DNA from 3 places in the Exiguobacterium sp. ZOR0005 genome. Region 3 is predicted to be linked to each of the others. Evidence: riboswitches for the same ligand, from Rfam matches in the RefSeq annotation. Region 3 holds a riboswitch; each other region holds the start of a gene.
The links. Region 3 has a riboswitch for S-adenosylmethionine ahead of L971_RS11810 (aminotransferase class I/II-fold pyridoxal phosphate-dependent enzyme). Riboswitches for the same ligand answer to the same signal wherever they lie in the genome.

Region 1: it holds a riboswitch for S-adenosylmethionine, as region 3 does, so the genes downstream of both, L971_RS14450 (Na+/H+ antiporter NhaC family protein) here and L971_RS11810 (aminotransferase class I/II-fold pyridoxal phosphate-dependent enzyme) in region 3, are expected to answer to the same signal.
Region 2: it holds a riboswitch for S-adenosylmethionine, as region 3 does, so the genes downstream of both, L971_RS05840 (2,3-diketo-5-methylthiopentyl-1-phosphate enolase) here and L971_RS11810 (aminotransferase class I/II-fold pyridoxal phosphate-dependent enzyme) in region 3, are expected to answer to the same signal.

Annotation. Positions count from the first base shown of each region.
Region 1 is NZ_JTLB01000039.1:2,134-12,784, reverse strand. It holds gene L971_RS14490 (DUF1836 domain-containing protein) at 1-446, opposite strand, end outside; gene L971_RS14485 (diacylglycerol/polyprenol kinase family protein) at 595-1,245, shown strand; gene murB (UDP-N-acetylmuramate dehydrogenase) at 1,392-2,312, shown strand; gene ald (alanine dehydrogenase) at 2,353-3,483, opposite strand; gene L971_RS14470 (CdaR family transcriptional regulator) at 3,615-4,838, opposite strand; gene L971_RS14465 (divergent PAP2 family protein) at 4,922-5,347, opposite strand; gene L971_RS14460 (rhodanese-related sulfurtransferase) at 5,464-6,405, opposite strand; gene L971_RS14455 (TVP38/TMEM64 family protein) at 6,630-7,271, shown strand; gene L971_RS14450 (Na+/H+ antiporter NhaC family protein) at 7,298-8,581, opposite strand; SAM riboswitch class I at 8,654-8,749, opposite strand; gene L971_RS14445 (GGDEF domain-containing protein) at 8,848-10,527, opposite strand.
Region 2 is NZ_JTLB01000013.1:94,660-105,310, forward strand. It holds gene L971_RS05820 (DUF4188 domain-containing protein) at 1-124, shown strand, start outside; gene L971_RS05825 (acireductone dioxygenase) at 158-691, opposite strand; gene L971_RS05830 (methylthioribulose 1-phosphate dehydratase) at 706-1,323, opposite strand; gene L971_RS05835 (2-hydroxy-3-keto-5-methylthiopentenyl-1-phosphate phosphatase) at 1,320-1,970, opposite strand; gene L971_RS05840 (2,3-diketo-5-methylthiopentyl-1-phosphate enolase) at 1,967-3,121, opposite strand; SAM riboswitch class I at 3,193-3,295, opposite strand; SAM riboswitch class I at 3,501-3,604, shown strand; gene mtnK (S-methyl-5-thioribose kinase) at 3,686-4,840, shown strand; gene mtnA (S-methyl-5-thioribose-1-phosphate isomerase) at 4,837-5,871, shown strand; gene L971_RS05855 (sugar ABC transporter substrate-binding protein) at 5,864-6,931, shown strand; gene L971_RS05860 (sugar ABC transporter ATP-binding protein) at 6,931-8,331, shown strand; gene L971_RS05865 (ABC transporter permease) at 8,306-9,307, shown strand; gene L971_RS05870 (GNAT family N-acetyltransferase) at 9,326-9,802, opposite strand; gene L971_RS05875 (VOC family protein) at 9,882-10,262, shown strand; gene L971_RS05880 (helix-turn-helix domain-containing protein) at 10,291-10,596, opposite strand.
Region 3 is NZ_JTLB01000025.1:60,761-71,411, reverse strand. It holds gene L971_RS11850 (GTP pyrophosphokinase family protein) at 1-795, opposite strand, end outside; gene L971_RS11845 (hypothetical protein) at 890-1,117, shown strand; gene L971_RS11840 (general stress protein) at 1,222-1,545, shown strand; gene L971_RS11835 (SDR family oxidoreductase) at 1,593-2,633, opposite strand; gene L971_RS11830 (glutamine synthetase family protein) at 2,827-4,122, shown strand; gene L971_RS11825 (peptide MFS transporter) at 4,166-5,659, opposite strand; gene L971_RS11820 (MFS transporter) at 5,801-7,045, opposite strand; gene L971_RS11815 (AI-2E family transporter) at 7,306-8,406, opposite strand; SAM riboswitch class I at 8,577-8,679, shown strand; gene L971_RS11810 (aminotransferase class I/II-fold pyridoxal phosphate-dependent enzyme) at 8,757-9,932, shown strand; gene L971_RS11805 (iron-containing alcohol dehydrogenase) at 9,929-10,651, shown strand, end outside.

The sequences.
Region 1 (10,651 bases), on a different contig from region 3:
GCGTACAATCGGTAAAAATCGATTGGCGAGATGAGGTCGTCTTCGTCACGGTCCGGGTTGTTGAAGATGAGCGCAAGCAACGAACTCGTCTCCTCAAGAGAGAACAAGTGCTTCAAGTCGTCGAGCAAATAGATGATTGCGGCCTGTTGCAACGAGTATTTTTTGCCGACCCGAGGGACGCCGATAATTTTGCGGACTTCCCGCTTCGTCCAGTTTTGAATCGTCGTCGCCGACAAATGTTCGCCCGTCAACGTGTTCGCCAAAGCGACGATTTGGTTGATGGACAGGCCGTTCTTTTCAATATGAAACAAGTGGATTTTACGAAGTTCTTTTGGGAAGTGTTCACGCACTTCTTCCGGAAACAGGGCGATGGCCCGATCGACGTCGCCAACTTGCATGTAATGCAGGCAGTCCGCCAAAGTTTGAATTGAAGTTGCGTCGCGCATACAGCCACCCTTTCTATAGTCGGCTTCGATCGCCGTCTATACAGTCATTTGACCTCATTCTACCAAATGTTTGAAAAGGAAGCTAGGTTCTGGCCCGATTAAGGTATAATGTAAACGTATAAATTATGTAGCTAAAGGTGGTCTACCGATGAATGAATGGGTCAGCTCCATCCTGTCCATCGTCATAGTCCTAGTGTTCCTCGTCGGGCTCGAACAAGTCGGCAAGCGTCTAGGATGGACGGATGAAACAATTCGTAAAAGTGTACATATCGCGGTCGGACATTGGGCGCTGCTCGCCGTCTGGTTGATTGAGACATGGTACGTCGCAGCCGTTCCGCTCGTCTTCTTCACGTTCGCGAACGCATTCCTTCTTTATAAAAGTCCGTCACCGGTCCATCAAACCGAGCGGAAATCATTCGGCACGGTCTATTATCCGATCGCGCTGCTCGTGATCTTATTCTTCTTCTTTGAGACAGAACCGCTCGCCTTCTTGGCCGGGTCGCTCGTCTTGGCGTGGGGAGACGGATTGGCCGCCCTCGTCGGACGGAAGTATGGGACGGTGACGTACGACTTGTACGGGCAGAAACGGTCGTTCCAAGGCAGTATGGCCATGTTCCTCAGCTCGTATGCTGTGCTCTTTTTATTGTTTTTGTGGGATGATGTTCCGCTTTGGCAAGTGGTAACATATGGGTTTATCATTTCCATCGTTGCCACGCTGACAGAAGCGATTTCTTATCGCGATTGGGATAATTTCACAATTCCTATCGTAGTAGCAGTCGCTACATCATTATTGCTGTAAACCTTTTCTTCCATTGTAAAGAAAACGTTGCTTGTCACCTCTGTCAAACATTTGTATACTGTGTTTCGTACTGAAACCATTCAGCGACGTGCCCGGACGAGTCCGAAGCACCGATAAAAATAGAACGTAAAGGATTGAGTGAACGCATGAGCTTTTTAGATCAATTAGTAACAATCATCCCGGCCGATCGCGTCAAACAAGACGAGCCTTTATCGGCACACACGTATACAAAGCTTGGCGGCAACGCCGATTATTTCGTGGCTCCACACACGTATGAAGAAGTACAGGCGGTGCTCGAGCTCGCCCACCGCGAGCAAGTCCCGTTCATGATTCTCGGATTCGGCTCGAACTTGATCGTTCGGGACGGGGGTCTCCGAGGGATCGTGTTGAACTTGAACGAGTTGAAGACGATTCGCCGGGAAGGCGATCGAGTCATCGCTCAAGCCGGTGCCGCCATCATTGATGTGTCTCGTCAAGCGCTCACAGAAGAGTTGTCTGGTCTCGAGTTCGCTTGCGGCATTCCTGGAACGGTCGGCGGCGCAGTGTACATGAACGCTGGTGCTTACGGTGGCGAGACGAAAGACGTCATCTTGAGCGCGGTCGTCTTGACGCCGGCAGGGGAGCTGTTGACGCTCACGAAAGACGAGCTCGAGCTTGACTATCGGACGAGCCGGATTGCGACAGAAGGGCTCATCGTGCTCGAAGCGACGTTTGAATTAGAGCCGCTTCCTTACGAAGCGATCAAAGCAGTGATGGACGATTTGACGTACAAACGTGAATCGAAGCAGCCGCTCGAATATCCATCGTGCGGGAGTGTGTTCAAACGACCGCCGGGCTACTTCGCCGGGAAGTTGATTCAAGACTGCGGTCTGCAAGGGAAGCGGATCGGCGGGGCGGAAGTATCGCTCAAACATGCCGGCTTCATCGTCAACATTGCCGACGCGACGGCGACGGAGTATATCTCGCTCATTCGTCACGTCCAAGCGACGGTGAAAGAGAAGTTCCATGTTGAACTTGAGCCGGAAGTAAAGATCATCGGTGAAGACATCGCCGTCGAGAACGCCTAAATAAAACGCCCGAACGGAATCAGCCGTTCGGGCGTTTTACTTATGCTTGCAGTTGTTTCGTGACCGCTTCTGAAGCAGGGACGAACGGATAATCGAGGTCTCGGGCGACCGCCTCGTACGTGACCGTCCCATCGATGACGTTCAATCCTTTGAGGAGCGCCGCATTTTCACGGAGAGCCGGGAAGACGCCTTTTTGCGCGCACTCGATAATATACGGCATCGTCGCGTTCGTCAAACCGAGCGTCGACGTGCGTGGGACCGCACCTGGCATGTTGGCAACCGCATAATGTTGAACCCCGTAGCGCTCATACGTCGGCGCGTCGTGCGTCGTGATGTGGTCGATCGTCTCGCAAATCCCGCCTTGGTCGATGGCGACGTCGACGATGACCGAACCAGGTGACATTTGTTGAACCATCTCTTTTGTGACGAGCTTTGGCGCTTTGGCACCCGGGATGAGAACAGCACCGATGACGAGGTCGCTCTCGGCGACTTGTTTGGCGATGTTGTAACTGTTCGAGATGAGCGTGTTGATCGTGTTCCCGAACTGATCATCGATTTGACGAAGTCGGGCCGGGCTAATGTCCATGAGTGTCACGTTGGCTCCGAGACCGATGGCGATGCGGGCCGCGTTCGTTCCGACGACACCGCCGCCGATGACCGTCACGTTGGCACGCGGGACACCTGGGAGACCAGACAAGAGGATGCCTTTCCCGCCATGAGGCTTCTCTAAAATTTGAGCACCGATTTGTGCGGCCATCCGTCCGGCCACTTCACTCATCGGTGTGAGGAGCGGGAGCGTCCGGTCGACTTCGACCGTTTCATAGGCGATGGCGGTCATGCCTGACTCGACGAGCGCCTTCGTGAGTTCCGGCTCGGCTGCAAGATGTAAATACGTGAAGAGCGTCAAGTCGCTGCGGAAATAGCGGTATTCCGTAGGTTGCGGCTCTTTCACTTTGAGTGCTAGCTCGACGTGGTTCCAAACGTCTGCCGCCGTATCGACAATCGTCGCACCGGCATCGACATATTCCATGTTCGTGAAGCCGCTCCCGATACCGGCTTCCGTTTCGACGAGCACGTCATGTCCGAGCTCCGTCAACACCGCAGCCCCCATTGGCGTCAACGCGACGCGGTTCTCGTTATTTTTAATCTCTTTCAATACCCCGATTTTCATGATCCGTTCCCCTTTCGATCTGTTGACACAATTTGTTCACACTTCTAGTATAGACCGTTCCGAAAACGCTGTCTTTAGCCTGCATTCTAAAAACGAAGACCCCCACTTTGTGATAATTCACAAAGTGAGAGTCAGTCGTCTTGACGATATTGTCCGGCTTTGATCGCCAAATAGATGGCGGCCCGTTCCGGGAGGGAGACGCGGGTAATTTGCGTCAACTCTTCGATCCGCCGGACCCGGTACAGCACCGTGTTCGGATGAATGTGGAGATGGGCCGCGACTTGCTTCACGTTGCCGTCGAAATAGAAGTACCATTCCAGCGTCGTCACGAGTTCGGTTTGGTGAGCGTGATCGTAAGCGTGCAGCCGTTCGAGCGTGGGGTGCGTCTCGAGCCGGAGGCCGATCAGGCGCGCGAGGTCGGGAACGAGTTGATATATGCCGATCTGTTCGAACGCACGGGCGGTGGCCAGCTCGAGTGGGAATTTCCGTCGCAGTGAGGTCACACGTCTCGCTTCCACGGCCGCGTTATAGATTGTCTCGCTTTCGAAGAAACGGCGGCTGATGCCGAGTCGGGGTTCCGCTTCTGAAAACTTTTCCTGGAGCTGGGTCTCGAACCGTTCCGCCCACTCCACGAGTGTTGTCTCTTCTTCGGACAGCTCTGACTTCATGTAGTGCCAGACGAGCAACTGTTGTCCGTCAATCGCTTGGAGGACGACTTCAATCGCCTGTTGGGTCGCGAGCACATAAAAGAGCCGTTCCGCGAATTGCGGGGTAATCGGTTGCAGGCAATCGATTACCGTCAACCGGCTGGCCACAGCAATCGGCGCGATTTCGTTCAACCGCTCGTGATGGGACAGGCTCAGTGTCGGCGTGGCCAGAATATCCAAAAAGAACCGTTCGAGCTCAGCGTCGATGCGTCGTTCGTGCATCGCGATCGTCATGAGCAGTTTTTTGGCGATGTTGGCACCTTCTTGTAAAACAGTGAGCTCTTGCTCAGAAAAAGGTTGCGAGCGGGCCAAACTCCAAATATAGCCGAGCACCTCGTCTTGTTGTTTAATGACGACGGCGGCACGTTCCCCGAGACCGACTGAAAGGCGCGCTGGAATGACGACCGGTTCATCGCGATCGATCACGTTTTGTAAGATCCCACTCTCCCACAAGTCTTCGATGACCGCTTCCGGGACACGTCGACCGATGATGGTCGCGATTCGCGCCGGGTCCGTCGAGTCGGGATGCGTGCTATAGGCGATGAGTTGATGGTGGCGGTTTTCGATTGTGATGGGGGCGCGAATCGCTTGACCGATCGCTTCGGCGAGCGTGTCTAGAGACTCATAAGACTTCTGCAAAAAAGGCATGTCGATTCCTCCTCATCTTGAGTATACCGTCTTCGTTGTGAAAGTTCACAAAAAGATAGGGGAGGGCGACATGCCTTATATATTCAGATAGGGAAAAACAAACCGACGACGAGACCGAGCAAGGCGCCGACGATGACTTGGAACGGTGTATGACCGACAAGTTCATTTAAGATCGGGGTCTCATGCTTGATGCCTTTGAAATAATCATTCAACAAACGGGCTTGGAAACCGACCGCTTGGCGGACACCGGTCGCATCGTACATGACGATTGTCGCAAAAATCAAGGCTAGGGCAAACATGCTGGAGTCGAGTCCTTCCATTCGGCCGATGACGGTCGCTAAAGCGACGACGGTCGAGGAGTGGGAGCTCGGCATGCCGCCAGAGGCGAACATGATTTGTAGTTCAAAGTCTCTCGTTTTAATCAGTTCTGTCACTAGTTTTGCCGCTTGGGCGATAAACCATGCAAGGAGGGCGGCGAGTAAAGGTTCGTTAAACAACAATCGATTCACTTCCTGTCTGACAATAGTATCTTCACTATACCCGATTCTCGTCGTGAATAGACGTAAAGATTCTGTCAAAAAAAGCGCAAGGGATAAGGTCCCTTGCGCTTTCTGGTCGATTTTTGTTACCCGACGACGCCTTCAGTCTCCTGAAGTTTGTCCGCGATATTCTCGATGATATAGCGGTTGCGTGGATGCTCCTGGCACTCTTTCGAGCATGAACGCATTTGTTTCGGTTCACACTCTTCACAACAGAAGTGCTGGGCATTACACACCGGGTTGGCACAATTCACGTAACGGACCGTCTTCGTGCCGCAGTGCATGCACTCTGAAACGACCGATGGATTGACCGTGTTGACCGGGACGTTGATGCGCTCGTCAAAGACGTAAAGCTCACCTTCCCAATCCTCGCCTTTCGTGGCTTCGTCTTTGCCGTACATGGCGACGCCGCCTTTTAAGTGAAAAATGTTGTCGTGACCTTGATCACGCATATATGCTGTAAATTTCTCGCAACGGACGCCTCCGGTGCAATACGTGAGAAGTGTTTTCCCTTCGTAGAGGTCCTTATTCTCTTCGAGCCATTCTGGCATGTAACGAGAAGCCTCTACATCGATCTTGATCGCATTTTTAAAGTGACCAAGGTCGTATTCGTAGTTGTTACGAACGTCGAGGATGACGACATCATCGCGATTCATCATCTCTTTCCATTCTGCCGGTTCGAGGTATGCCCCGTGCTGTTTCGGCACGTCAAACTCGCCGTCAAAGCGCCACGTCACGAGTTCTTTCTTATGACGGACAAAAATTTTCGAGAACGCGTGCTCATCGACTTCATCGATTTTGAACTCGATGTCGCTGAAGAGTGGGTTCGCTTTCAAATCAGTCATGTACTGCTCGGTCTGTTCCCAAGTCCCAGAGCACGTCCCGTTGATTCCTTCGGAAGAAATCAAGATCCGTCCTTTGATGCCGAGGTCCTTACAATACTTGAGGTGCTCTTGTGTGAGCGTTTCTGGGTCTTCGATGTTGACGTACTTATAGTACAGCAAGACCCGCATTGATTTTGTTTCCATGGTTATTGCTCCCCTGTGTTCAGTTTTTTGCAGGAAAACGAACGTTGGGTTGTGTCGTTCGACGAATGGGCTTGCCTGCAACCACAAGTCCATTATTATATGATAGATATCACAGCGAAATTTCGCAAATACTTTTTAATTTTTTTTGAACACGGCAGGGGGATGTGTCCTGTGGCACGAATTCGGGTAAAACAGAGTAACGAAAGCCGAAGGTGGAAACTCATATGCTCACATCTCTCGAACAGTGGATCATCCAATTGATTGAATGGCTTCAAGAGTTGCCGGGGGGGCCGTGGGCCGGTCTCGGCGCCCCGTTCTTAGAAGCGATTTTTCCGTTTCTTCCACTTGTCCTCATCATTTCAGCGAACGCGGCAACATATGGATTCCTGCTCGGGGCGTTATTATCATGGGTCGGCAGTTTGCTCGGGACAATTCTTGTCTTCTCAGCTGTCCGCTACGTGTTCCGCAAACCGATGACGCGCTGGCTTGAAAAACATAAGAAAGGCGTCTACTGGCTCGAACGGATCAACCATATGAGCCCGGTTTCACTCGGGTTCTTGTATTCGTTGCCGTTCATCCCAGTCAGTCTGATCACGTACTTACTCGCGCTCATTCAAATGCCGCTTCGGACGTTCATCATGGCAGCCGGGTTTGGGAAACTGCTTGTCGTCTTGATTTTCTCAGTGATCGGTGACCAATGGGAAGAATTTATCCAAAGTCCGTTCCGCTTGTCGATGCTCGGCCTGTTGTTGCTCGTCTTATGGGCAATCAGCCGCGGACTTGAAGAACTTCTTAAACGGCGCGCCTTCAAAAAACGCAACGAACAGCTCAAACGTGAACTCGAAGCAAAAAGAACGACCTTGTGAAGTCATGCTTCACAAGGTCGTTTTTGTCAGGCCCGCTTCTTGAAGCGCGGGAAGTTGAAGGCAATCGCCAGTCCGCCACAGATGAACAAGAGGAACGGATAAAACATGTACGGCACGAGAGCCGGTGATGCCGTGTTCGTCAATTCGGCGGCGATGAGCAATTGGGCTCCGTACGGGAGAAGCCCTTGTACGCCACACGAGAAGATATCGAGCACGCTCGCCGATTTCTTCCGTTCGATGTCATACGTGTCGGCGATGTTCGCCGCGAGCGGCCCGGCGACAAGGATTGAAATCGTATTGTTCGCCGTGGCGACGTTTGTCGCACTGACGAGCCCGGCGATGCTCCACTCGGCGCCGGCCCGTTGTTGGATGCGGGCAGTGAGGGCGTCTCGCAAATAAGTGAGCCCTCCGTTATGCGAGATGAGTCCGACGAGCCCGCCCATGAAGAGCGTCAAAATCGAAATCTCTGCCATCCCGATCATCCCGTCGGCCATCGCCGTGACGAACGCTGTCACGGACAAGGTTCCGTCAAGCAGACCGATGATCCCGGTCAACACGATGCCGCCGAGCAAGACGAGGATGACGTTCAACCCCGTCAAGGCGAGGACGATGACGGCGAGATAAGGGATGAGCTTATACCATTCAAAAGCAGCGACTTCAATCGTCGATTCTCCGCTCGACAAGACGGCGAGGAGAACCGTCGTGATGACGGCCGCCGGCAAGACGATCCAAAAGTTCGTGCGGAACTTGTCGCGCATGTTCGTCCGTTGCGTCCGGACCGCCGCGATCGTCGTGTCCGATATGAACGACAAGTTATCTCCGAACATGGCTCCGCCAACAACGGCAGCTGCGGCGATGGCGATATTGACCCCACTCTCTTCATGGATGCCGAGGGCAATCGGGGCGAGCGCCGCGATGGTCCCGGTCGATGTGCCCATCGCCATTGAGATGAAGGCCGCGATGACGAACAGGCCACTCAAAAGAAGCGATGGCGGCAACAACGTGAGCGCCGCGTTGACGGTCGCGTCAATCGCCCCGATCTCACCGGCAACGTTCGAAAACGCCCCGGCGAGCAGGAAAATAAAGATCATAATCAAAATGCCGGGGTTGCCCGCGCCTTGCGCAATGCGCTCGACGGTTTGCGTGACACTTCCTTTCGTCATCATCGCCGCGACGATCAAGGCGATGAGTGCCGCAATCAATACAGGGAATTTGTAAAAATCGCCATAGTAAATCCCGGCCCCGATAAAGAAGACGAGAAAGACGAGTAAGGGCAACAGTGCCCATTTGTTAGCTGTCGGTTGTTCCAATCGTTTCACCTCATTCATAAAAATAAAAAGAGAGCCTTTTTGAAAAAAGGCCCTCTTTTACAAGAAACACTTTTTTCATCTTTCGAGCAGAGCGCTCGCTGGATTTGGCACAGGTTCCCCGCTGCCGAGACTTCACAGGGCCAGTCCCTCCGTCTCTCGTGATAAAAAAGTCGTATGATTAAGTTATAAGACACGTTCCCTAACCTATCTGTTTCGAATCGGTTTGTCAATAGAAAATCCCCACGCTCTGTGAGCGTGGGGGCGGATCAAGTCGTCAAATAGTTGTAGTGGGCGACTCGGTTGCGCCCGGCGTACTTGCCGCCGACGTATAACGCCCGGTCGGCGTTGCGAATCGTGTCATCGAGTCGTTTGTCACCGAACGCCTGAATCGTGTCGACCCCGATCGAGGCGGTCACTTGAATCGCGATTCCCTCGACATAAAACGGCTTGTCTTCAATCTTTTGGCGAATGCGTTCAGCGATTTCGACGGCCTGGTCGACGTCGCAATGATTGAGCAACAAGATGAACTCTTCTCCGCCATAACGGGCCGCGAAGTCATCGGTCCGCAGCGCCTGACGGATGCGACGGCCAAATTCTTGAAGCACGCCATCGCCGACTTGATGGCCATGTGTGTCGTTAATTTTTTTGAAAAAATCGATATCGAGCATTGCGACCGAGATCGGATACATAGAAGCGTCTGAGATTTGTTGAATCCCATATTCATAAAATGCCCGGGCGTTCGCGAGGAGCGTCAAGCTGTCCGTCCGGCTCTCTGTATAGAGGCGATCCCGTTCGTGGCAACGGCTGATCGTTCGATTGAACGACTTGAGCAGTTTGACGATTTCGCGCTGGATGATCAGCGGATAGCCGTAGACGTGCTCGCCGGCCATGACGATCCACGTGCGAATCCCTTCGATTTCCTCGGAGCGGACAGAGATGAAGCTGTGGTAGTCGTCGTGGAACTCATCTGACATCGGTGCGTCCCACTCGAAACGCATCTCATACTCGACGGACGATTCGTTCGGATACGTCGATTCGAGCAAATCGAAGACGCGGGGACGTTCGATCGGTTGGCGCGTCTTTAAATCGAAATAGAGCGATCGATCGAACACCGTGAACTCGACGAAACCGGCGTCGTATTGATTCAACCGTTCGCATTGACTGAGGAACACTTCGATGGCTTGCGCCTCGCTTTGCGACAGCGACACGGCTTCTTTTGCTTCATCGTACTGTTCGATGAGCGATTTGAACGCGTCTTGTCGTCCTTTTTGAATCAACAGTCGTTTGATGAAGAACGTGAGCGCGGCGGCAATGCTACTGACGACGAGCAAGTTCGTCTCGCGGAAGAAGGAAGCCGCAAAGATGAAGACGAGACTGACGATATACGTATAAAACGCGATGTTCAAGAAGTCGCGGACCGGCACGTCGACCCGGAACCACCAACCGACTTGGTACTTCTGCAGTACCGTATTCAATACGATGGCGGCAATCAACCCGGCGACGGGGAGGAACGAGTCTTGCGTGTAAAAACCGAGCCCCGTCTCACCACCGAGCGCCAAGTAGACGCTCGCCGGAATCGCTAGTTCTAGAAAAGACGTGATAGCGTTCCACGGATACGTGAAACGGAAGCGCCGGAGCGCGACGCGCGGCTTCAAGTTGACGAACTGGAAGACGAGCAACCCGATTTGGTTGACGAACAGAGCTGTCTCAAAGTCAAAGAATAAAAAGATAATCAGGACGATACTTTCAGAAAATGTGAAATAGACGCCTTTGCGCTCGATGGAGTCGAGTTGGAAGATGATGACGAGCAAGGCGATCAAGATGAACGGCAACGGCTCGATGGCCGGCGCGTTCAATACGCCTGTCGCAAACAGTGTGATCGTCAAAAGTACAAAAGCACTCCAAATACCCCAGCCGAGGGCAGACATCTTACGGAAATGGTTCATGGCCCCTCCTATGTGGGAAAAGTCGATTATGTATCGTAAAAAATTCGGCATGATGAGGCGGCAGTCCTGCCTATTCCTCATAATGGCCGAATTCTAGCATTGAGTCTATATGAATTATCCTCTA
Region 2 (10,651 bases), on a different contig from region 3:
CAACTATGAGACGATGTACGTCAACTTGCCGACACGTGGACTTGGCAAAGCGCTAGGGGCTATCGATGTCGTGAAGGCGCGTGAGTCGGCTAAGGAACGGTTGGCCGAACGACAAATGAAATGAAAGAAGCGGACGAGCGACTCGTCCGCTTCTTTATTATGCTGTCACGTCTTCTTTGTCGTAGATCGGCACCCAACCTTCCGTCGTCACGAAAATACGGACGGCGACGACTTGGCGGTCGGCTTGGAGTGTGAAGTAGTGGCGCGTGTTCACCGGCACCGAGATCAGGTCGCCCGGGTTGAGCTCGATGTTGAAATAGCCGCGCTCGGCGTCGTCGATGGCGAAAATCCCGTGGCCGCTGACGATGAAACGGACTTCGTCATCGGTATGATGATGTTCTTTTTGGAAGTTGACGAGCAGTTCGTCCAAGTTCGGTGTCGCCTCCGACAGGGAGATGACGTCCGCTGTCTTATAGCCGCGGCGCTCGGAGACGTCTCGGATCTCGTCGCGGAACGTCGCGAGAATCGCTTGTTTGTCTTCGTCGGTCAGTTGATAGTTTTCTTGAAGGTCAGCCGGGAGCTTATCGATGTCCCACTGCTCATACAAGATGCCGCGCGACTCTAAAAATGCGCTCACTTCAGCTTGGTCGACGTAACGTTCTTCTGTTTGTTGGAAATAGATGGTTGCCATGATTCAATTCCTCCTTATGAATGGACGCCTAGGGCGCGTAGTTTTAACGTGTAGCTGAACAAAAATTCATAGGCCTCCAAGTAACGTTTCGCCGCATCGGGTGTCTCGCCCCATACAGTGATGCCGTGATTACGGATGAGGACGGCACCGGCGCTTGAATGGACATGTCGGGCGAACGCAGAGGCAAGCGTCGGGATATCGGCGTGGTTGTCGATGATCGGGACGCGGACGACGGCGTCTTCTTCCCAAAAACCGAGCGCCTTGATGATCTCTTGTCCGGTAAAGACGACTTCGCCGTTTGGGGCGTGAAGTTCTGAGATGACGTTATTGTCGACCGTATGGACGTGAAGGGAACATGCGGCCTCTGTTTTGTTGAACACTTCGACGTGGAGCAGCGTCTCGGCGGACGGTTTACCGCTTTGTTCACCGATCAATCGTCCGGCCGCATCGACGAGGACGAAATCTTCGGCTGTCCGCTTTCGTTTATCACGTCCGCTCGCTGTCACTAAAAATTCGAGCGGGTCGTCCGAGACGCGGATTGCCAAATTCCCGCTCGTTCCGGGGAACCAGTCGCGGGCGGCGAGTTCGTCTTTAATGTCGGCGAGTTCGAGCCAACGTGCGGTCACGCTCATACGGGCACCTCCTTCAAATGATGAGTGATTTCGTCAAACGTCTCGAACGGGTAATAGTTAATGCCTTCTGTCTCACAGAGCGTGATGAGCTGTCCGCGAGCGTAGACGAAGTCGGCCTGCTTGGCGATCTCGAAGTCGGTCACCGAGTCACCGATGACAATCAAGCGATCATCAGGATTGACGATGCGACGGGCGATTGTCGGTTTGCAGCAACCACAATCGTTCGTACAAGACGCATCGCAAGCATGCGGCCAGTCGATGCGTACCGTCTCCGCGGAGAAATCGGCGACGTTGCAGTAGATGTGGTCCGGGTCAACGTGCCCGCTTAAAATCGGATGGACGAAAAAGTCCATCCCGCCGCTGACGACGTCAAACTGCCACTCGTTTTGACGAACTTCTTCCAAAAAGTGAACGAATCCGGGCCGGAGTTGAATATGTCCTACCAAATAGTCGCGATACGCCGTCTTCTCGGCACTCGGCAACAAGTGAAACATCTGACCGACGCCTGCCCGGATCGAAATGTGTTGGGCGAGCACATCCTCTTTGATGGCGTGCCATTCCGGTGGGGCGAACGCCTTCATGAGGGCGATGATGTTGTCCTCGGCTGTGATCGTCCCGTCAAAGTCACAGAGGATATGGACCGTCATCGCGTCGACCACACCTTGAGTGCGGCATCGAGTGCATCCGTTCGACCGGTCTGCCCGAGCGCCTGCTCGATCGCTTGTCGGAAGGCGCGGGCACCGGCAGCGGCGCCGTCCGGATGACCGTGAATGCCGCCGCCGGCGTTGATGACGACGTCCGTACCGAAGTCGCGGATGATGTCTTCGACGAGCCCCGGGTGAATCCCGGCCGACGGGACCGGTAAGATCGGCTTCGACCAGTGCGGTTTGGCACTGAAATCGCGAATCGCGAACGCCTCGTCTGGAGGTGTCGCGAGCGAGCCGTAAGGGGACGGGAACAGCGTCAAGTCGGCACCGGCGAGACGAATGAATTTACCGAGCAAAAGCGAGTGGCTGATTGACCCGGTCAAGGCACCGGCGAACGCCGGATGCGCCAAAATCGGGACACGGATGGCGGGATCTTTCGCCAGCTCCCGGAGTGCATCGAGTCCGTATGTATAGACGTTGAACAACAGTGCCGTCGCGCCCGCCTCGATCAAGCGGCGTGCTTGGTCGCGCAACCCGAACACCGGGCCGCTCAGCGTGACCGCATACAGTGCGCGTTTTCCCGTCGTGTTGAAGTGTTCTTGAATCACGGATGCGCCGATGCGCGCTCGCTCAAGCGAAGGGGTGAGCGGATTGTCGTACAAGATCTCGTCGTCTTTGACGATGTCGATGCCACCGGCGAGCTGGTCGCGCAGTTGCTGTTCTAAAAACTGTAAGTCCCGTCCGATGACGCCTTTAAAGATGCTCATGACGAGCGGGCGATCGTCGACGCCGAGCTGGTCGCGAATCCCGTCGACACCGAACTTGGCGCCAGGGAAGTCGGCTGAAAGTGATGCAGGTAGCTCGAAATCAATCAAACGGACCGAGTCATCGAGTGACAGTTTCCCAAACGTCGTCGTCAATATCGACGAGAAGTCAGGACTGACGTTTTCAATCGGGTACCGGATCGTGAACCGGCTCGTCGCGTCTGTATGGGACGTCGAGACGACCTCGCCGCGGTACGCCTGTAACTGTTGTCGTTCTAAATGGGGCAAGTCTGTCCACGTGCCGACGGTCAATTCGAGCGCGATTTTCTCGGCGATATCGGCGACGCGGTCAGTACGGTTGATTTCATAAGTGGCAATGATGCCCATGGTCGTTCCTCCTTCCGGTCACACAAAAAATGACCCCATGCCGAGGCAAGAGGTCATCATAAAAAAATGAACTCTTATCTCTCAGCTTACGCTGCAAGAATTAGCACCGTGCCCAATCGGGTCGGTTGCTGCGACATCATCGGGCTTGTCCCCTCCGTCTGCTCTTGATAAGAATATGATTTGAAGTTGTGAAATTTAATTGAATTTTTGCACAGAATCGTCACAGCGTCAATTCCTTTTTTTGAAAAAAATTATTTTTGAAAGTTGTTTCCATATATGCAAAGAAAAAGTGGGTCGGCTCGTCACAAATCGTCGTTGACAAGCATGGCGCACAGTCCGTAATATTCATCACAACACGTTCACACAATCGAATACGACACTCTTATCGCGAGTTGGCAGAGGGAATTGGCCCGATGACGCCGCAGCAACCGACCAGTAAGGCACGGTGCTACATCCACCAGACAGACGTCTGAAAGATGAGAGGAACAACCAATTTGGGTGTGCCTCTTTCTCGCGGAGAAAGGGGCTTTTTTTGTGGGAATCATACCGAAAGGGGAAACAATCATGGCATATCAACCATTTACAGAACAGACCATCGTCGAGCACGTCCGGGCACTCGGATTGATCGAGGAAGAGGGAATCGCCCAGTGTGAAGAGATCGGTGACGGCAACTTGAACCTCGTCTTTCGCATTCGTCAAGGCGAGACGAGTTTGATCGTGAAGCAAGCGCTCCCGTACGCGAAAGTCGTCGGGGAGAGCTGGCCGCTCACGCTCGAGCGGGCCTGGATCGAGCAGTTGGCGCTTCGGGAGTTCGCTGAAGTCGTTCCACGATTCGTACCACGAGTGATCGGGAGCGACCGCGCCCTCGCCTACACGATTTTAGAGGATTTGTCTGAATATGATATCGTCCGCACCGGTTATCTCGAAGGGAAGACGTATCCGGAGCTGGCCCGTCACGTCGGCGAGTTTTTAGGGGAGACGCTGTTTGTCACGTCCGACTATGCGGCCGGACCAATCGAAAAGAAACGAAAAGAGCGGGAGTATTACAACCCGGAACTGTGCGACATCACAGAAAAACTCATCTTCACCGACCCGTATAAAGATGCCGAATCGAACAACATCGAGGCGGAGCTTCGCCCGGACGTCGAGCGTTTGTGGCAAGACAAGGCGCTGAAAGTCGAAGTGGCAAAACTGAAAGTCGGGTTCGTCACGAAACATGACGCCTTGCTTCACGGCGACTTACATACCGGCAGCATCTTCGCGACGTCACAGGAAACGAAAATCATCGACCCGGAGTTCGCGTTTTACGGACCGTTCGGTTTTGACGTCGGTCAAATCATCGCTCATTTGACGCTTGCGACGTTCCACGATCCGCTCAAGCGGTTCGAACGGTTCACCGACGTCCTCACCGTCTGGGAGACGTTCGAGAAGACGTTCCGTCACAACTTCACGAGCGCCGTCGAGCCGTTCAATACGGAAGGGTACGTCGACGACTTGCTCGGAACAATCTTCAGCGACACGATCGGCTACGCCGGTTGCGAGCTCATCCGCCGCGCCATCGGCCTCGCCGGCGTCGCGGACCTCGAGACGTTACCCGAAGTGGCCCGTCTCGAGCGAAAACGTGATGCGCTCGCCCTCGGCGCCACCCTCATCAAAGAGCGGCACACCGTCGATTCGATTGACGACCTCGTGGCACTCCTCTCGGGGGTGCGCGTATGACCGTCCAAAACATTCGTTTCGACGCATCGACCCATGAGCTGGTCCTTTTAGATCAGACGCTCCTTCCGCACGAGGCGCGTTACGTGACGATCGAGACGCTCGAAGAAGCCGAACGTGCGATTGAGACACTCCAAGTCCGAGGCGCACCGGCGATCGCGTACTTCGGGGCGTTCGTCTTGGCGAAAGAGGCAGGACGATTAGTCGACGACCCGGATTTCACGCGTCGCCTTGAAATCGTCGGACGCCGCTTGATCGCGACACGGCCGACGGCGGTCAACCTTCAAAATGTGATCGAGTCGCTCCTCGAGCTGAACGTCGGGGACGATTTTGAACAGATTGCCGGGGAAATCGAACGACGTGCCGTTGCGTTATATGACCGCGACGTCGACACATATCGCTCTATCGGTGAGCACGCACTGACGGTATTACCGGCAGGTGGGAACATCTTGACGATCTGCAACGCCGGTGCCATCGCGACGTCACGTTACGGTACGGCACTTGCCCCGTTTTATGTCGGTAAAGAGCAAGGCGTCACATTCAACGTCTTCGCCTGTGAGACGCGACCGCTTCTCCAAGGGGCCCGTCTCACAGTCTGGGAGCTCGACCAGGCCGATATCGATGTCACGCTCATCACCGACAATATGGCCGCATGGACGATTCAAGCGAAAGGCGTCGACGCGATCATCGTCGGGGCCGACCGCATCACGCGGACGGGTCACGTCGCCAACAAGATCGGCACGCTCCAACTCGCCGTGCTCGCCAAGCATTACGGGATCCCGTTCTACGTCGCGGCACCGCATTCGACGTTCGATTTGACGGCGGACGATGCGATTGAAATCGAGGAGCGGGACGCGAAAGAAGTGACGCATATCGGTGGCCAGCCGACGGCTCCTGTCGGTATCACCGTCTTCAATCCGGCGTTCGACGTCACGCCGCCCGAGCTCATTACGGGGCTCATCACCGAGGCGGGCGTGTTCGAGGCGAACGAGACGGCCATCACACATCACGTAGGGGGAACGGTTCATGTCTAAAAAACTATTGATTTTACTATTCACGTTCGTGTTGGCGCTCGTCGGCTGCACGAACGAACAAGCGGCGACACCGAAACCGGCCGAGAAGACGCCGGAGACGAAACCGGTGTCCACCTCGAACGGCACGTTGCCGAAAGACATCGACGTCGCCCTGATCATGCAAATGTCGATCGGGACGTTCTCGTCGCAGTACATTAACGGCGTGACCGAGCAAGTCGAATCGTTCGGCGGCAATGTGAAAGTGTATAACGCTGACAACGACTTATCGAAGATGGCGAGTTATGTCGACACGGCGACGACGCAAGGTGTCGATGTCATCTTGATCGACCACGGGCGTGCCGACCCGTTGAAAGAACCGGTCCAACGAGCGCTCGACAAAGGCATCAAAGTCGTCGCGTTCGACAACGATTTGACGAACGAGGGCGTGACCGTTATCGACCAGGACGATTATTCGCTCGCCTGGCGTTCGCTCAAGGCGCTCGCGGAAGATTTGGACGGCGAAGGGAAAATCGTCACGATTTGGGTCGGCGGCTTCACGCCGATGGAACGACGCCACACGATTTATGACGCGTTCTTGAAGCGTTATCCAGGCATCGAAGAAGTGGCCAAATTCGGTTCAGCGACGAACAACACCGCACTTGACACGCAAAGCCAGATGGAGGCGATTTTGAAGAAGTATCCGGAAGGCGAGATTGACGCCGTGTTCGCGATGTGGGATGAGTTCGCTAAAGGTGCGAGCCGTGCCATCAAACAAGCGGGGCGCGATGAGATTGCCGTCTACGGTATCGATTTGAGCGACGAGGACCTCCAGCTCATGCAAGAAGACGGGAGCCCATGGAAAGTGACGGCGGCGACCGACCCGGCTGAAATCGGTCGTATCCAAGTCCGGTACGCCTACCAAAAACTCGCCGGCGAAGAGACACCGTCAATTCATTCGGTCGACCCATATCTCGTCGATCGTGACGTCTTGCCGGACGAGAAAGTGACAATGGACGACCTCGGTCAATACGTGCCGAACTGGGGCGCGTCAGACGCGGCCTGGTCAGATTGGATGAAATGATGATTCGGCTTGAACGCGTCACAAAACAATACGGGGACGTGACGGTTCTCGACGACGTCACGTTCGGGCTGCGTCGCGGTGAGATTCATGGCCTTCTCGGCTTAAACGGGGCCGGGAAGAGCACGTTAATCAAGTTATTGAACGGCACGACGACACCGACGTCCGGGTCCATCTCGCTTGACGACGAGGCCGTCGTGCTCACGCCGGCCGAAGCGATTCGACGCGGGGTCATCACCGTGTCGCAAGAAGTCGATGATGCGCTCTATCTCGACTTACCGGTCTATGAGAACGTCGTGCCGTGGCAGACAGTCAAAAGGGTTCAACCGCGCGAATTGAAGCGACGGGCGACGGCGTATTTGAAGCGTGTCGGCCTCACGATCGATGTGACGAAACCGAGTGGACATTACCCGCTCAGCGTCAAACAACGGATTTTAATTGCAAGAGCGCTTGCGAGCGAGGCGACGTACCTCTTACTCGATGAGCCGACGGCGGCCTTGTCGACGGACGACGCGGCGGCACTGCTCACGTTGTTGCAGACACTCGCCGAAGACGGTGTCGGCATCCTCCTCATCACTCACCGCTCCGAGGAGCTGTCGCGTGTCACGACGACGACGACGTTTCTCCGTGATGGGCGACTCGTCTATGAAGGGCCGTTCCAACCGTTGTCGACCGAAGACGTCCATACGCTATTGAGCGGGACGTCACTTGTAGATGAGTTGGAAAAAGCAACACCGACGAACGAGGTTCAACTGAAGGCGACGCTCACGCTACCCGTGTTTGGGACCGAGTTGTCCTTCACCGCCTATAAAGGCGAAGTCGTCGGCATCGGCGGCGTGACGGGCAGCGGCAAGACCGAGCTCATCGAGGCGTTGTTCGGTTTGTCCGACGTGAAGCAACATATCGAGCACGGAGGGAAAGTGACGACGGTCCAAACGCCGCGTCAAGCGGTCCGAGCCGGGTTCGCCCTCGTCCCGGAAGAGCGCCGGAAACAAGGACTCTTTCTCGACGACTCGATTGAACGAAACGCGTTAGTCGTTGAAGGCGAGACGAGCGTGTTACAACGCGTCTTGTCCTCGCTTCGTGTCAAGTATGCCGATGTTCGACAGCCGGTGCGTGAGCTGAGCGGCGGCAATCAACAAAAAGTCGTCCTCAGCAAATGGTTGTTTCAAGACCGGGACGTGTATTTACTCGACGAGCCGACGAAAGGCGTCGATGTGACGGCGAAACGCGACATTTATGAGCTCGTGACGCAACTGGCCAAAAAAGGCAAGACGGTCATCTTCACGTCGAGTGAGGCGCATGAATTAGAACTCGTCGCCAACCGCACGCTTTGGCTCGACCGCGGCCGCTGGCAACAGAAAGGAGGGGCATCATATGGCCCAACTCGTACTCAAACCTAAGGCGAGACGATTCACCGGCATCGGTCAATACGGGACGCTGTTCGCGATTCTCGCATTGATTGCGGTCTTCGGCGTGACGAACGACCAGTTCCTAACGTACGCCAATTTCAGCGATATCATCAAATCTGTCTCGATCGTCTCGTTGCTCGCCCTCGGGGTGACGTTCTCGCTCATCGTCGGCGGATTCGATTTATCGGTCGGTTCGACGGCGAGCCTCGCGACGGTCGGGGCGGCGTCAAGCCTCGTGTTACATAGTCAAGAGCTGCTCGTCGCCTTGCTCGTCCCGATTGTTCTCGGCGTGCTCGTCGGACTGTTGAACGCGCTCGTGACGATCAAATTCCGGTTGCCGGATTTGCTTGCGACGCTCGCCATCATGTACGTCATCAATGGGGTCCAGTTGACGTATACGAAAGGCTTCTCGATTTATGACAACATGCCGATTGAAGGGGGGACGGCGCCGGGCCGGTTCATCCCATCGTTCCTCTTCATCGGACAAGGCTCGATCGGGCCGGTCCCGTTCGTCGCCATCTTGATGGTCATCTTCTTCGCCGGGGCGCATCTGTTCTTGACGTATTCGAAGACGGGTCGCGAATTTTATTACGTCGGCTCGAACGTCGAGGCGGCCCGTCGTTCCGGTATCGCCGTCAACCGCATCAAGCTGTACGCCTACGTGTTGAGCGGATTGTTCGCAGCGATTGGCGGCATCATCTTGGCGTCACGGATCGGCACGGGGCAAGTTTCGGCCGGGGCGCCGCTCTTAATGGACGCCGTTGCGGCCGCCTATATCGGCTATGCCGTCTTCGGGACAGGACGACCGAACGTCGTCGGCACGTTGATCGGTGCCGTCTTGATTGGGATTTTGTTGAACGGGCTGACGATGTGGGACGTGCCGTATTATGCCCAAGATATCGTCAAAGGGACCATCTTGATTGCGGCGCTCGGCTTGTCATATATCCAAAAGAAACAGCTGACATAGGAAAAGTCCTCAGAACGCTTAGTTCTGAGGACTTTTTTGGTGTTCCATGCGGATGAAGTCGTACACACTTCCGTTCGTCGGTTGTTGAAACGAACCGGTCTGTTTGAATCCGCACGCCTCATACAGCCGAATGGCCCGTTCGTTGAAGGCGGCGACGGCGAGCGTGATGCGACGGGGCGCGTACGTCGCATCGATGAAGTCGAGAATCGACGAAAGGAACGCGCGTCCGCCCCCGTTCCCAGTCAAATCGGGTCTCATGCCGAGGCCGATGTCGACCGTCTCCGCCTCCGTTCGTGCGACGCTCACGAAACCGATCAGATCGGAGTCGGACGTGATGGCGAACACCGACTCCCCACGCTGTTCGGCGTCTAGAAATTCGACCAAATCGTCTTCGTCTGCTTCGATGTCGTAAAATGCGTAAACGCCTTCGTAATGCCACGTGAAGGCGATCGTTTCTGCTTGTTGCTGTGTCAGGACAGCGAATTGATGCATCATGTGAATTTCCTCGATTCAAGGGCAGGATGGAATGCTACACTCATTATAGTACCACCAACTTGAAGAATGGGGTGACCACATGGGAATCAAGTTAGACATGGTCGGCATCGTCGTCGAAGATATGAAACGGGCGCTCGACTTTTATCGTCTGCTCGGCTTAGCGATTCCGGAAGCGATGGATGGGGAAGCGCACGTCGAGGTCGACGACGGCGGTGTCCGGCTCGCCTTCGACACAGTCGAAGTGGCCGAATCGGTATATGGGGAATGGAAGCAGGCGACGGGGCACCGGGTCGAACTCGCCTTCTTATGCGACAGCCGAGATGAGTTGGACGCGCGCTATGAAGCGATCGTCGGGCATGGCTATGCCTCGCACCGCGAACCGTGGGATGCGTTTTGGGGGCAACGTTATGCCATCGTCATCGATCCGGACGGAAATCTGATCAGCCTATTCGCAGCATGACAAAACCCTCGCCGGATTCGGCGAGGGTTTATTCGTCTCGTGTCTCGCCCCACGAGCAGAGCGCCTTCATCGCCGGCTGCAGGCTGAGCGCTTCCTCGGTGAGCGAATATTCGACGTGCAGCTGCTTCTCTGTCGAATAGTCGATGCGGCGCACCATGCCGAGCTGTTCGAGTTCACGCAGTTGGTCGGTCAACACTTTGCGGCTGACGTCGGGAATGGCGCGCTGAATGTCTGAGAAACGGCGTGGTCCGTTCTCGAGCGTACAGTATACTTGGGGGCGCCATTTACCGCCGATGATGTCGAGTGCCTTGTTGACAGGGAACGGGGTCGTCATGTTCAGTTTGCCTCGCTTTCGGGTAGTTACTTCAATGTGCGTACTATTTTTCTTG
Region 3 (10,651 bases):
CATGCGTGTCAATTCAATGATCGTCGAGAGGTCCGTCTCGAGCAGCCAGTCGCTTTGGAAAATGGCGTTATCGAGTTTCTCGACGGTGATGTCATTGGCGATATAGTAGTTCAAGTTGTCACGGGTGATCGTGACTTCCTCCGGTGACTCGACGATGCGTTCGACCGTCTCTTGCTCAAACGTGCGCAGCTGTTTTCGAATGTTCACGAACTCCGAGTCAGCGATCTCAAGCAGTCCGGCGACCCGGCTGAAGCTACGTTTGATTTCCGGCGGCACCGCGTTCGGATTCTTATACCCGAGGTCGTGCTCGATTTCGGCCCAAGCGTGTTGCAGGATCGACCGGACTTGAATCTCTGCCTCTTTCTCCTCATAGCGGCGGTATTCGCCGAGCGCTAGCCGCTTTTCGTTCAGCCCGACGACGTAGTGGACTGATAAATACCCGAATTCGTTCGGGTCGAGCAACGTCGACTTGTCAATCGACTGCTCGCGGTCGATCCGAAACTCTTCTTCGAGGATTTGGGCGACGGCGCGCACGTCATCGTGAAAATAAGTCACGATCCGAATACCGGCCAAGTCTTGCACGTCACGGAGCGACCGGTATTGATACGGTTTCCTTGATAGTTTGGCGTAGAGGCTCTCGGCTTCCTTCGCCCGGGCGACGATGGAATGGAACTGAATTCCGGCATCATCGAGTAATTCGCTAAGTAGTTGTTTCAGCTTGGCGGCGAACGCCTCGTAGTCTTCCTTCTCATTCAAGTAATCGAGCATGATCGCATTCATGTCTTGTGTCGGCATCCGTATCACTCCTTGTCTCGTTGTCTTAAGTATAGCATCATTGAAATGAGGACACATATGACGCAAACATGGAAATCAAGTCGGAGGTACGAATATGAGAGCACACCATTCGTTCGAATCAAGCGAACAAGAAATATTGGAGATTACGGCGTCCCTCTTGCAACAGTCCGGTTACCGAATCTCGCGCATCCAAAAACAAGGAACGACGCTATCTTTCACTGCCACGTGTGCAGCGGTCGCCTCTGAACAGGAAGAGCGGGCTCGGATTGAAACGCTCGTCGAACATTTCGCGATTGAGTGCTGGTCGGTTCGATTCGTGTGAGGATGCCTTTTCGATGATCACCATAAATCGGGTTTTACGTCTCATTTTTGGGGAATAGTATATTATTCGATTTTTATGAAGGTGAACGTTTAGGAGGATGAATAATGTTAGAAACGAGAATTGTACGAGATATGATGTCGGTCGACCATGAAGTGAACGGGATGGTTTCGGGCGGCTGTGTGAACGAACACATTTACTTATTCGCGAAAGACGAAGAATTGACGCTCCGCCTCGCCGCTGAAGCAGGCGTCCAGCCTTACCGCATCACGGAGAAAGGGCTCTGGGAGTCACTCGTCTCGAAATTCACGAAAAACTCAGACGATCGGATCGAACAGTTGGAAAGCCTCGGCTTGACAAAAGAAATGGTCGAATCGCTTGAAGGCGAGATTCAAGACGGCAAGATCGTTCTCGTCTGCGACAAATCATAATGCACTCATGCAGAACGGACCTGACGCGCGCGTCAGGTCCGTATTTTTCATGATTTCGTATCGTAATAGGCGTCGACGATTCGTTTGAGTGACCGTTCGTTCAAATCGAGCGGTGCGTACCCGGCCTCGGCCAGAAGTTGTTTCGTGTTCGTATCGACGAAGTTGATGTCGCGATTCAAATACGGGTTGAATACTTTGACCATGTCATTGAACGCCTGCTCGACGACGCTCAAAGACGATGTCGGTGTGTCCGTGATGTGTAGATGAGGGAAGGCGAGCGCGTGTTTCATGTAGTCGAGCATGTCTTCGTTGCGCGGTGGTGTGTCATTCGTCACGTTGTAGATCGTGTTCGGACGAGCGTGTTCGATCGCGGCGAGAAGGACGTCAGCAACGTAGTCGACCGGGACAAGGTTCGAAGTCCCCGTTTCGGAGCCGACGAGACGAATCGGCCCGTCCGGCGCACCACGACGTTCAAGGCGGCGCTTGAACACCTCGAGCGCACGCATGTAGCCGTACATCGTGAATTTCGAGTCGGCTTCGCCGGTCTTCGAGTCCCCGACGATGATAGCAGGACGGAAAATCGATACGTCGAGATGATACCGCTCGTCCCAGACCGCCTGTTCCGCATGGGCTTTGCTCTCCTCATACGGGTTATGGAACGGCTGGTCCGTCGCATAGAGCGTCTCATGTCCGATTTCACGGACACCGAGCGTATAGGCCGTGCTGACGTGGAAGAAGCGGGGGCACTCGAGCGCTTTCGTGAGCGCGAGTGCTTGTTTCGTCCCAGTCAAGTTCGTCTCGAACAGCTCGTCCCGGAGCTCTTCGTCGAACTTGACGAGCGCTGCCATATGGAGCACCAGGTCGATCTTCTTTTTGTTCGTCCCGATGAATGCGTCATCGGCGCCGAGAAGGGGAGACGTCAAGTCCCCGGCGAGGACGTCGATGGATGCAAGTTCTGTCGTCGAGAAGGTGCGCTTCACTTTTTCCGGTGAGCGGGCGAGCAGATAGAGCCGATGCCCCCGTTCGATCAATTCCCGTGCCAACCGTCCTCCTAAAAATCCTGTCGCGCCTGTCATAAATATGTTCACAGTGTTCTTCCTCTCTGTCTCAGTCTTCCTCCATCATACCAACATGGGGCCATTCGAGCCACTTTGATCATTTGTTTTCGATTTTGGGGTTTAACAATTTTTAAAGTGGGTTATGACTTAAAGAGAAGCGTACGCAAGGTACGTCATGACAGTGTTGACCTGTCAAATAACTTAAGTGAGGTTTTTTAGAATCATGGCAAATCTATTCGGAACTGATAAGGATGGCTACAGGAAGCAGCAAGCAGAGATTGAGAAAGCGGTCGAAGAGAAAGGGATCACCCAGATCCATATGTATTTCTCGGACGTCCTCGGAGATTTGAAGCTATTGACGCTGTCTGCAAAATTGTTGCCGGAAGTCTTTGAAGGGAAAACGATGTTCGACGGATCGTCCATCGACGGGTTCTCTTCCATCAAAAACTCAGACTTATTCTTACGCCCGGATTTAGATCGTCCACGGTACGAAAAAGACGGTGACGAGAGCATCCTCGCCTTCTTCTGTGACGTTTGTACTTCTGAAGGGGAGCGATACGAGTTTGATCCCCGGAACGTCTTGAAAGATGCGCTCGAGCGTGCTGCCCGTGACGGCTACTCAATTTTCGTAGGGGCCGAGCCGGAGTTCTTTATCTTTGACGAGAACGGTGAATTTTATGACGAGGCCGGATACTTCTCGACCCGCTCGGAAGACAAAGGCTATGAGGTACGCCAACATATCGCCAACCGCTTGAGCGAAGTCGGCTTCAATATCGAGGCGGTCCACCATGAAGTGGCGCCGGCCCAGCATGAGATCGGTATCAAGTATGACGATGCACTCCGTACGGCCGACAATATCCAGTTCTTCAAGGAGATCGTCCAGCTCGCCGCCCAAGAGAAGGGCGCGAAAGTGTCATTCCTACCGAAGCCGCTCCGCGATGTGAACGGTTCGGGGATGCATTTGAACATCTCGGTCTGGAAGAACGATAAGGATGGAAAACCGACAGACAACGCCTTCGAGGAGCCGGATGCGGATTACGGTCTGTCTACGACGGCCCGTCACTTCATCGAAGGGATCTTGAAGCATGCGCGTGCGACCGCCATCTTCACGAACCCGCTCCCAGAATCGTATGAACGTCTCGTCCCTGGTTTCGAGGCGCCGGTCAACATCTGCTGGAGCCCGTCGAACCGAAGCTCGATGATCCGGATCCCGGCATCGCGCGGTAGTGCGACACGCGTCGAAGTCCGCAACCCGGACCCGAGCGCGAACCCGTACTTGGCGCTTGCCGCTCTCATCTACGCCGGTCTCGAAGGAATCGAGCAACAGCTTGAACCGTCGGCACCAAACGAAGATGACTTGTTCGAGTACTCGGCGAAACAAATCGAGAGCCAAGGCATCGCCTCGCTCCCATCGACGTTCCACGAGTCGATTCAATCGCTCAAGTCGGACAGCTTCCACAACTATTTCAACGAAGATTTGATCGATCGTTACTTGTCGCTCATCCAAGTCCGCAAGTAATAAGTAAAGACGCCATTCCTCCAACGTGAGGAGTGGCGTCTTTTTAGTGAATCCCGCGCATATAGCGTTTGATGACCGGTGCGAGGGCGAACAAAATCAGACTGAGGACGATGGCGGCGCCACCGATGACACCGAAGTAAATCATCTCATTCTCCGGCGAGTAAAAGCGGACGAGCTGGGCGTTGATTCCTTGTGCCGCCGCATTCGACAAGAACCAAAGCGACATCGTTTGGGCCGAGAAGGCCGCCGGTGCGAGTTTCGTCGTCGCCGACAGTCCGACCGGTGACAGGCTGAGCTCGCCGAGGACGACGATAAAGTAACTGAGGACGAGCCAGAGCGGGTTGACGAGCGTGTCCGGCCCTCCGAAGTAAGCCGGTAGCAAGATGACCAAGAAGCTGAGTCCGGCGAATAAGATGCCGAACGCGAACTTGACCGGGATGCTCGGCTCACGGTCACCGAGCCGGACCCATAACCAGGCGAACACCGGCGCGAGCATGATGATGAACAGCGGATTGAGTGATTGGAACCACGCCGCGCGCAGCTCGAGACCGAGGAAGTTCAAGTTTGTCCGTTGATCAGCGTAGTTGGCGAGAATCGTCGCCCCTTGCTCCTGGATTGCCCAGAACATGACCGAGGCGATGAAGAGCGGGATGTAGGCGATGATGCGCGACCGCTCGATTTCTGTCGTCTTCGGACTGCGATACATGACGATGAAGTAGATTGTCGGGATTGCGATCCCGAACACACCGACGAGTCCGATGAACGTGTTGATCGTGAATAGCCCGCGTGGAATCAAGACGGCGAGCAGTCCACCGATTACAAGGACGGCGATGGTCGAGTATTTGATCGCATTTTTCCGTTCTGACGGCGTCAACGGGTTCGGCACGTAAGACCCGGCTAACCCAAGATTGCCTTTCTTCGTGACGATGAAGACGACGAGCCCGATGAACATCCCGACGGCGGCGAGGGCGAAGCCCCAATGGAAGCCGTAATCGGCCTGCACTTGTCCGACGATGAGCGGGGAGATGAACGCCCCGAGGTTGATGCCCATATAGAAGATACTGAAACCGGCATCGCGACGACGGTCCGTCTCATGGTACAAGTCGCCGACGATGCTCGAGACGTTCGGTTTCAAGAGACCAGTGCCGATGACGATCAGCCCCATCGAGATGAACAAGAACGTCAGGCTGCCTGGTACCGACAAGACGATATGTCCAAGCATGATGAACACACCGCCGTAGAAGACGGCCCGTGACGTCCCGAACACGCGGTCCGCGAGCCAGCCGCCGATGACCCCAGACATATAGACGAGCGCCCCGTACACCGACATGATCGACAAGGCGACGTTTCGGTCAAGGCCGAGACCGCCCTCGGACACTTCGTAATACATGTAAAAGACAAGGATGGCCCGCATCCCGTAGTACGAGAAACGTTCCCAAAACTCTGTGAAGAACAACGTGAACAATCCTTTAGGTTGTCCGAAAAAACCTTTTTGTGGCACGCTGTCCACGATTTTCTGTTTATCGATTCTTTCCATGAAAGATCCCTCCCAACTTTCATATCATAAAAAGAACCGTTATGTTTGTAAAGTAAAAACGAATTTCCGCTTCAAAATTTAACTATAATGAAATGAAACTAAAAACCACACTAAACAGCGGGGTTTAGTGTGGTCTTAAGGTCAAGCCGTCTTCTGTTTGGCTTCTGTCGCGCGGACCCGGCGTCCGAGCTGCCAGTAGATGAGACCGGAGACGCAGCTGGCGAGGCCGACAAGGAGGAGGGCGACGTGGCCGGCACCGCGATTGAAGAACAAGCTCGCGAACAGCGGCGCCGTCACGCCCCCGATCAACCACTGGATGCTGGCGGCCCCATTGTAGGCCCCACGCATGTTCTCAGGCGCGATCATGGCGATGAACGTCTGTTGGACCGGTGACATGATCATCTCCCCGAGCGTATAGAACGCATAGACGGCGAGCAAGATCGAGACGAGCATGAGATATGGCGTGCCGACTGAATAAAGGAGACGCGGAACGACGGCGAGGAGCATCATGCCGACACCGAACACGGTCGCCCCGGCGAGCATGACGTTCCCGAACGGTTTTTGGCCGAGCTTCGAGGCGATCGGGAACTGGAACAAGACGACCATGATACCGTTCAAGGCGAGCAAGTATGCGAACGGGTTTTGCCGGTCCGTGAACGTCGGGAACGATTCTCGCAAGAATAGCGGCAACATGCTCTCGACGATGGCAAAGCCCATCGAGATGAAGACGCCGGCGAAAATGAAGACGAGGAAGACGCGGTCCTGGGCGAAGACGCGCAACACGTCTTGGTTCGACAACGTCTCGTGCTCGGTCGTCTCCGGCAACGTCTCACGAATCCATTTGGCCAGGACGAGCGCATAGATCCCGAACACGACTGCCGCCGCGAAAAAGATATATTGTCGGTCGAGGAAGAGGACGGCACTGCCAAGGAGCGGACCGAACGCGGCCCCGATGTTGTGCCCCATGCGGAGCAAGCCGAACGCTTCGTTCAACTGCTCCGGTTCGGTCACGTCGGCGACCATGGCGCTCGCAGCCGGGTGGAACAGTGAATTCGTCAAACCGAGCATCGCGTTTAGAAGCAACAACGGCCAGAACGAGTCGGCGAAGGCGAAGCCGACGAGTGCGAGCGCATCCCCGATGATGGCGATCATCATGACGGGCTTGCGGCCATAGATATCCGCGAAACGTCCGCCGATGACCGAGCCGATGAGCGCCATGATCGGTCCGGTCGCCAAAATGATCCCGACTTGGACGTAACTGTCGAGCTTGTCACTATAGTAGAGGACGAGGAACGGGGCGATCATGAACATCATGACGCCGGTGATCGTCTCCCCGAGAAAACGGATCCAAATGTTGCGGTCGAGCCGCTTGAGTGATTGATACATACGGGTTCACCTGTTTCTGAGAAAGTAAAAAGGGACGCAGCATGCACGGAAGCATACTCGTCCCTTTAAATTTGCGCATGCCACGGATGGGCAGGCAAAACCGATCTTTTTCAGAAAAGTCGAGGCGCCCGCCCGTCAATATGAAGTTTCGTTTGTGGTACGTTCATGACTGACATGGGGCAGCCTCCTTTCGTGAATGTCGTGTGTCTACGTTTCAAATGTATGACAGATAGTTTCAATATGTCAACACATTTCTCTAGCTACAGGAGCTCGTTCAAGTTCTTGCGGGTGAGCCGGTAATCGATGAGCCGCGACAAGATGACTTGAATCATCGCCGTCACCGGCACGCTGACGAACATCCCGACGAGGCCGAACAAACTGCCGCCGATGATGATCGAGGTGATGACCCAGAACGGGGTGATGCCGACGCTGTCGCCGAGTATCTTTGGTCCGAGCCACAATCCGTCGAACTGTTGTAGCAAGAAGATGAATACCAAGACGAGAACGGCCGTGAACGGGTCATAGAAGTATGTGATGATGAACGCCGGGATCATGCCGAGGAGCGGGCCGACGTACGGGATGAAGTTCAGGATCCCGATGATGACACCGAGTAAGAGCGCGTACGGTGCACCGATAACGAGGAGACCGACGACGGCCATCACACCGATGATGAGGCAGTCGAGTGACTTGCCGATGATATAGCGCTTGAAGATATAGTCCATCTCCTGGAAGATGTCGATCGTCGTCTTCGCCGTGGCGACCGGGAACATCGCATACAGCAGACGCTTGAACATGCGGGCGAACACTTCCTTGTCTTTCAACAAGTAGATCGAGATGACGATGCCGATCAAGAAGTTGATGAGCGTCATCGTGAAGCTCGAGACGTAGCTGACCGAGGACAATACGGCCGCCTCGACCCAACCGGAGTAACGTTCCTCGAATCGTTTGAAGTCGAGCGTCTGAGCGATCGTCTCGTTATAATCGTGTAAAAACGTGTTCAACTGCCCTAAGAACCCATCGATTTGGCGAATGTAAAACGGGAGCTCCTCGATGAGCGACGAGACACTCGAATATATCCGCGGGAACAGCGTCACGGCCGAGATGACGAGCAACCCGATGAACGTCACGTAGACGATCAACAGCCCTTGATATCGTTTCAGTGCGAACCGCTCTTCCATATAAGAAAGGACCGTGTTCAACAACAAGGCGATGGCGATTCCCATGATGACGGGCGTCAACAGTTGAAACGTGTATTGTAAGACGCGAGAGATCGTGTCCGGCTCACTGATGACTCGCCATAAGACGAGAAAGATTAGGCCGATCACAATTAATTTCCAAATCAACTGACGGTTTAGCTCCACTAGTCCATCCCCTCATCCTATATTTTTTTCAGAATAACGTTCTTCTTTTACTATGACCGTTTTTTTTCAGGGTTTCAAGAGGCCATAGCAATTTTCAAAATAAGGATTGACAGGATTGGTAACGTTTGGTTTACTAAAGGACATATTACACATAAATCGCATATAAACACTTTCTATCAAGAGAAGCGGAGGGACTGGCCCGATGAAGCTTCAGCAACAGATTGTATACCAATACTGTGCTAATTCCAGCAAGGTGACCTTGAGAGATGGGAAGGTGGTTGTTTGAATACGTCCGTATCTCGACACCCCTTTCCGTGGAAAGGGGTGTTTTTTGCATAGGAGGACCATCCATGGCAGACAGACGTTCAAACTTACTTAAAACTTTACCACCCCAACATTTCGTCGGGCTCGCGAAAGAAGTGGTCGCGCTCGAACAGGCCGGGGCCGACATCATCCGGCTCGGACAAGGGACGCCGGACTTGCCGACGCCAAAGCCGATCTGTGAGGCGCTCGAGACGGCGCTCGCGAATCCGGACACGCATCAGTACGGCCCATTCCGTGGGCAAAGCCGTTTGAAACAGGCGGTGGCGACGTTCTACTTGAACGAGTACGGGGTCGAGATCGATGCCGAGAGCGAGGTCGCAATTTTGATCGGGTCGAAATCGGGCCTGATCACGCTCCCACAATGCGTCCTTGAACCAGGGGAGGGCATCCTGCTCCCGAACCCGGGCTACCCGGACTATATCTCCGGGGCCCGGCTCGCCGGGGCGCGCGTCCACGACCTCGTCTTGACAGAAGACAACGATTTTCTTCCGGATTACGAGACGCTCGACACGCACGGGGCGCGGCTCATGTATTTGAACTACCCGAGCAATCCGACCGGCGCCGTCGCGACGCCACGCTTTTTCGAGGAGACGGTGCAATTCGCCAAGGAGCGGGAACTGATGGTCGTCCACGACTTCGCCTACGGCAGTATCGGCTTTGACGGCCATGTCCCGCCGAGCTTCCTTCAAGCCGACGGGGCGAAAGAGGTCGGCATCGAAGTGTACACGATGTCGAAGGCGTTCAACATGTCTGGCTGGCGCGTCGCCTTCGCCGTCGGCAACAAGGATATCATCGAGGCGATCAACACGTATCAAGACCACGTCCACGTCAGCGTCTTCTCGGCCATCCAAGAGGCGGCGGTCGCAGCGCTCGAGTCACCAAAATCCGTCCGCGATGACCTGGCCCGTCTATACGAGGCTCGGCGGGACCGATTGGTGGACGGGTTGCGTCGAGCCGGTTGGGACGTCCCGGCCCCGAAAGGTTCATTCTTCGTCTGGGCGAGAGTGCCGGAGGGAGATGCCAAGTCGTTTTCGCAGAAGTTGCTCCATGAGGCAGGCGTCGCGGTGACGCCAGGATATTTCTTCGGCGCGGAAGGTGAACAGTACGTCCGGTTCGGCCTCGTCTCGCCGGAACCGAAGATTGACGAGGCCGTCGCGCGCATCGAGCAGCTGTTCGCCGCTTATGAGGAGGTGCGGGCATGATTCGTCAAGCCGTCCTCGAGTATGACCACGACGACGATGCCCTCGATCGGCTCGGCGAACTGATCGGAGGCCGCCGGGTGCATGTGTTGCGCGGGCGACACGGCTACCCCGTCGTCGAACGGCTGCTTCCTTCTTTGAAGGCGTATCCGGCAACATCGTTCGCAGGCGAGTGCACGGATCGCGAGGCGGACCGAGTCGACCTTGACGGAGCGGACGTCTTAGTCGCCATCGGTGGCGGCAAGCTCGTCGACACGGCCAAGCTCGTCGCCGTGCGCAACGGCGTCCCGCTCATCGTCATCCCGACGCTCGCTTCTAACTGTGCGGCGTTCACCCCGCTCAGCGTCGTGTACCGGGAAGACGGGAGCTACGACCGGTACGACGTATTCCGTGTCATCATCGAACGCGTCATCGTCGACGCCCGGGTCATCGCGTCTTCACCGTTCGATTATTACCGAGCCGGGGTCATCGACACGGTCGCGAAGTTCTATGAGGCCCGCTATTTGAGCGGTGATACCTCGACCGTTGCGGGTGTCGATGCCGGAATCGCGCTCTCCAAGCAATGTCATCGTCTGCTCGAAATCGAGCTAACCGAGACCGCCTTCCGCTCATACAGCGAAGGGACGCGCTACGCGGTCGACCACGTGCTCGCCATCGGCGGAGCTGTCGGTGGCTTCGGGGATGCTGGGACACGGGTCGCCGTCGCGCACGCTGTCCATAAC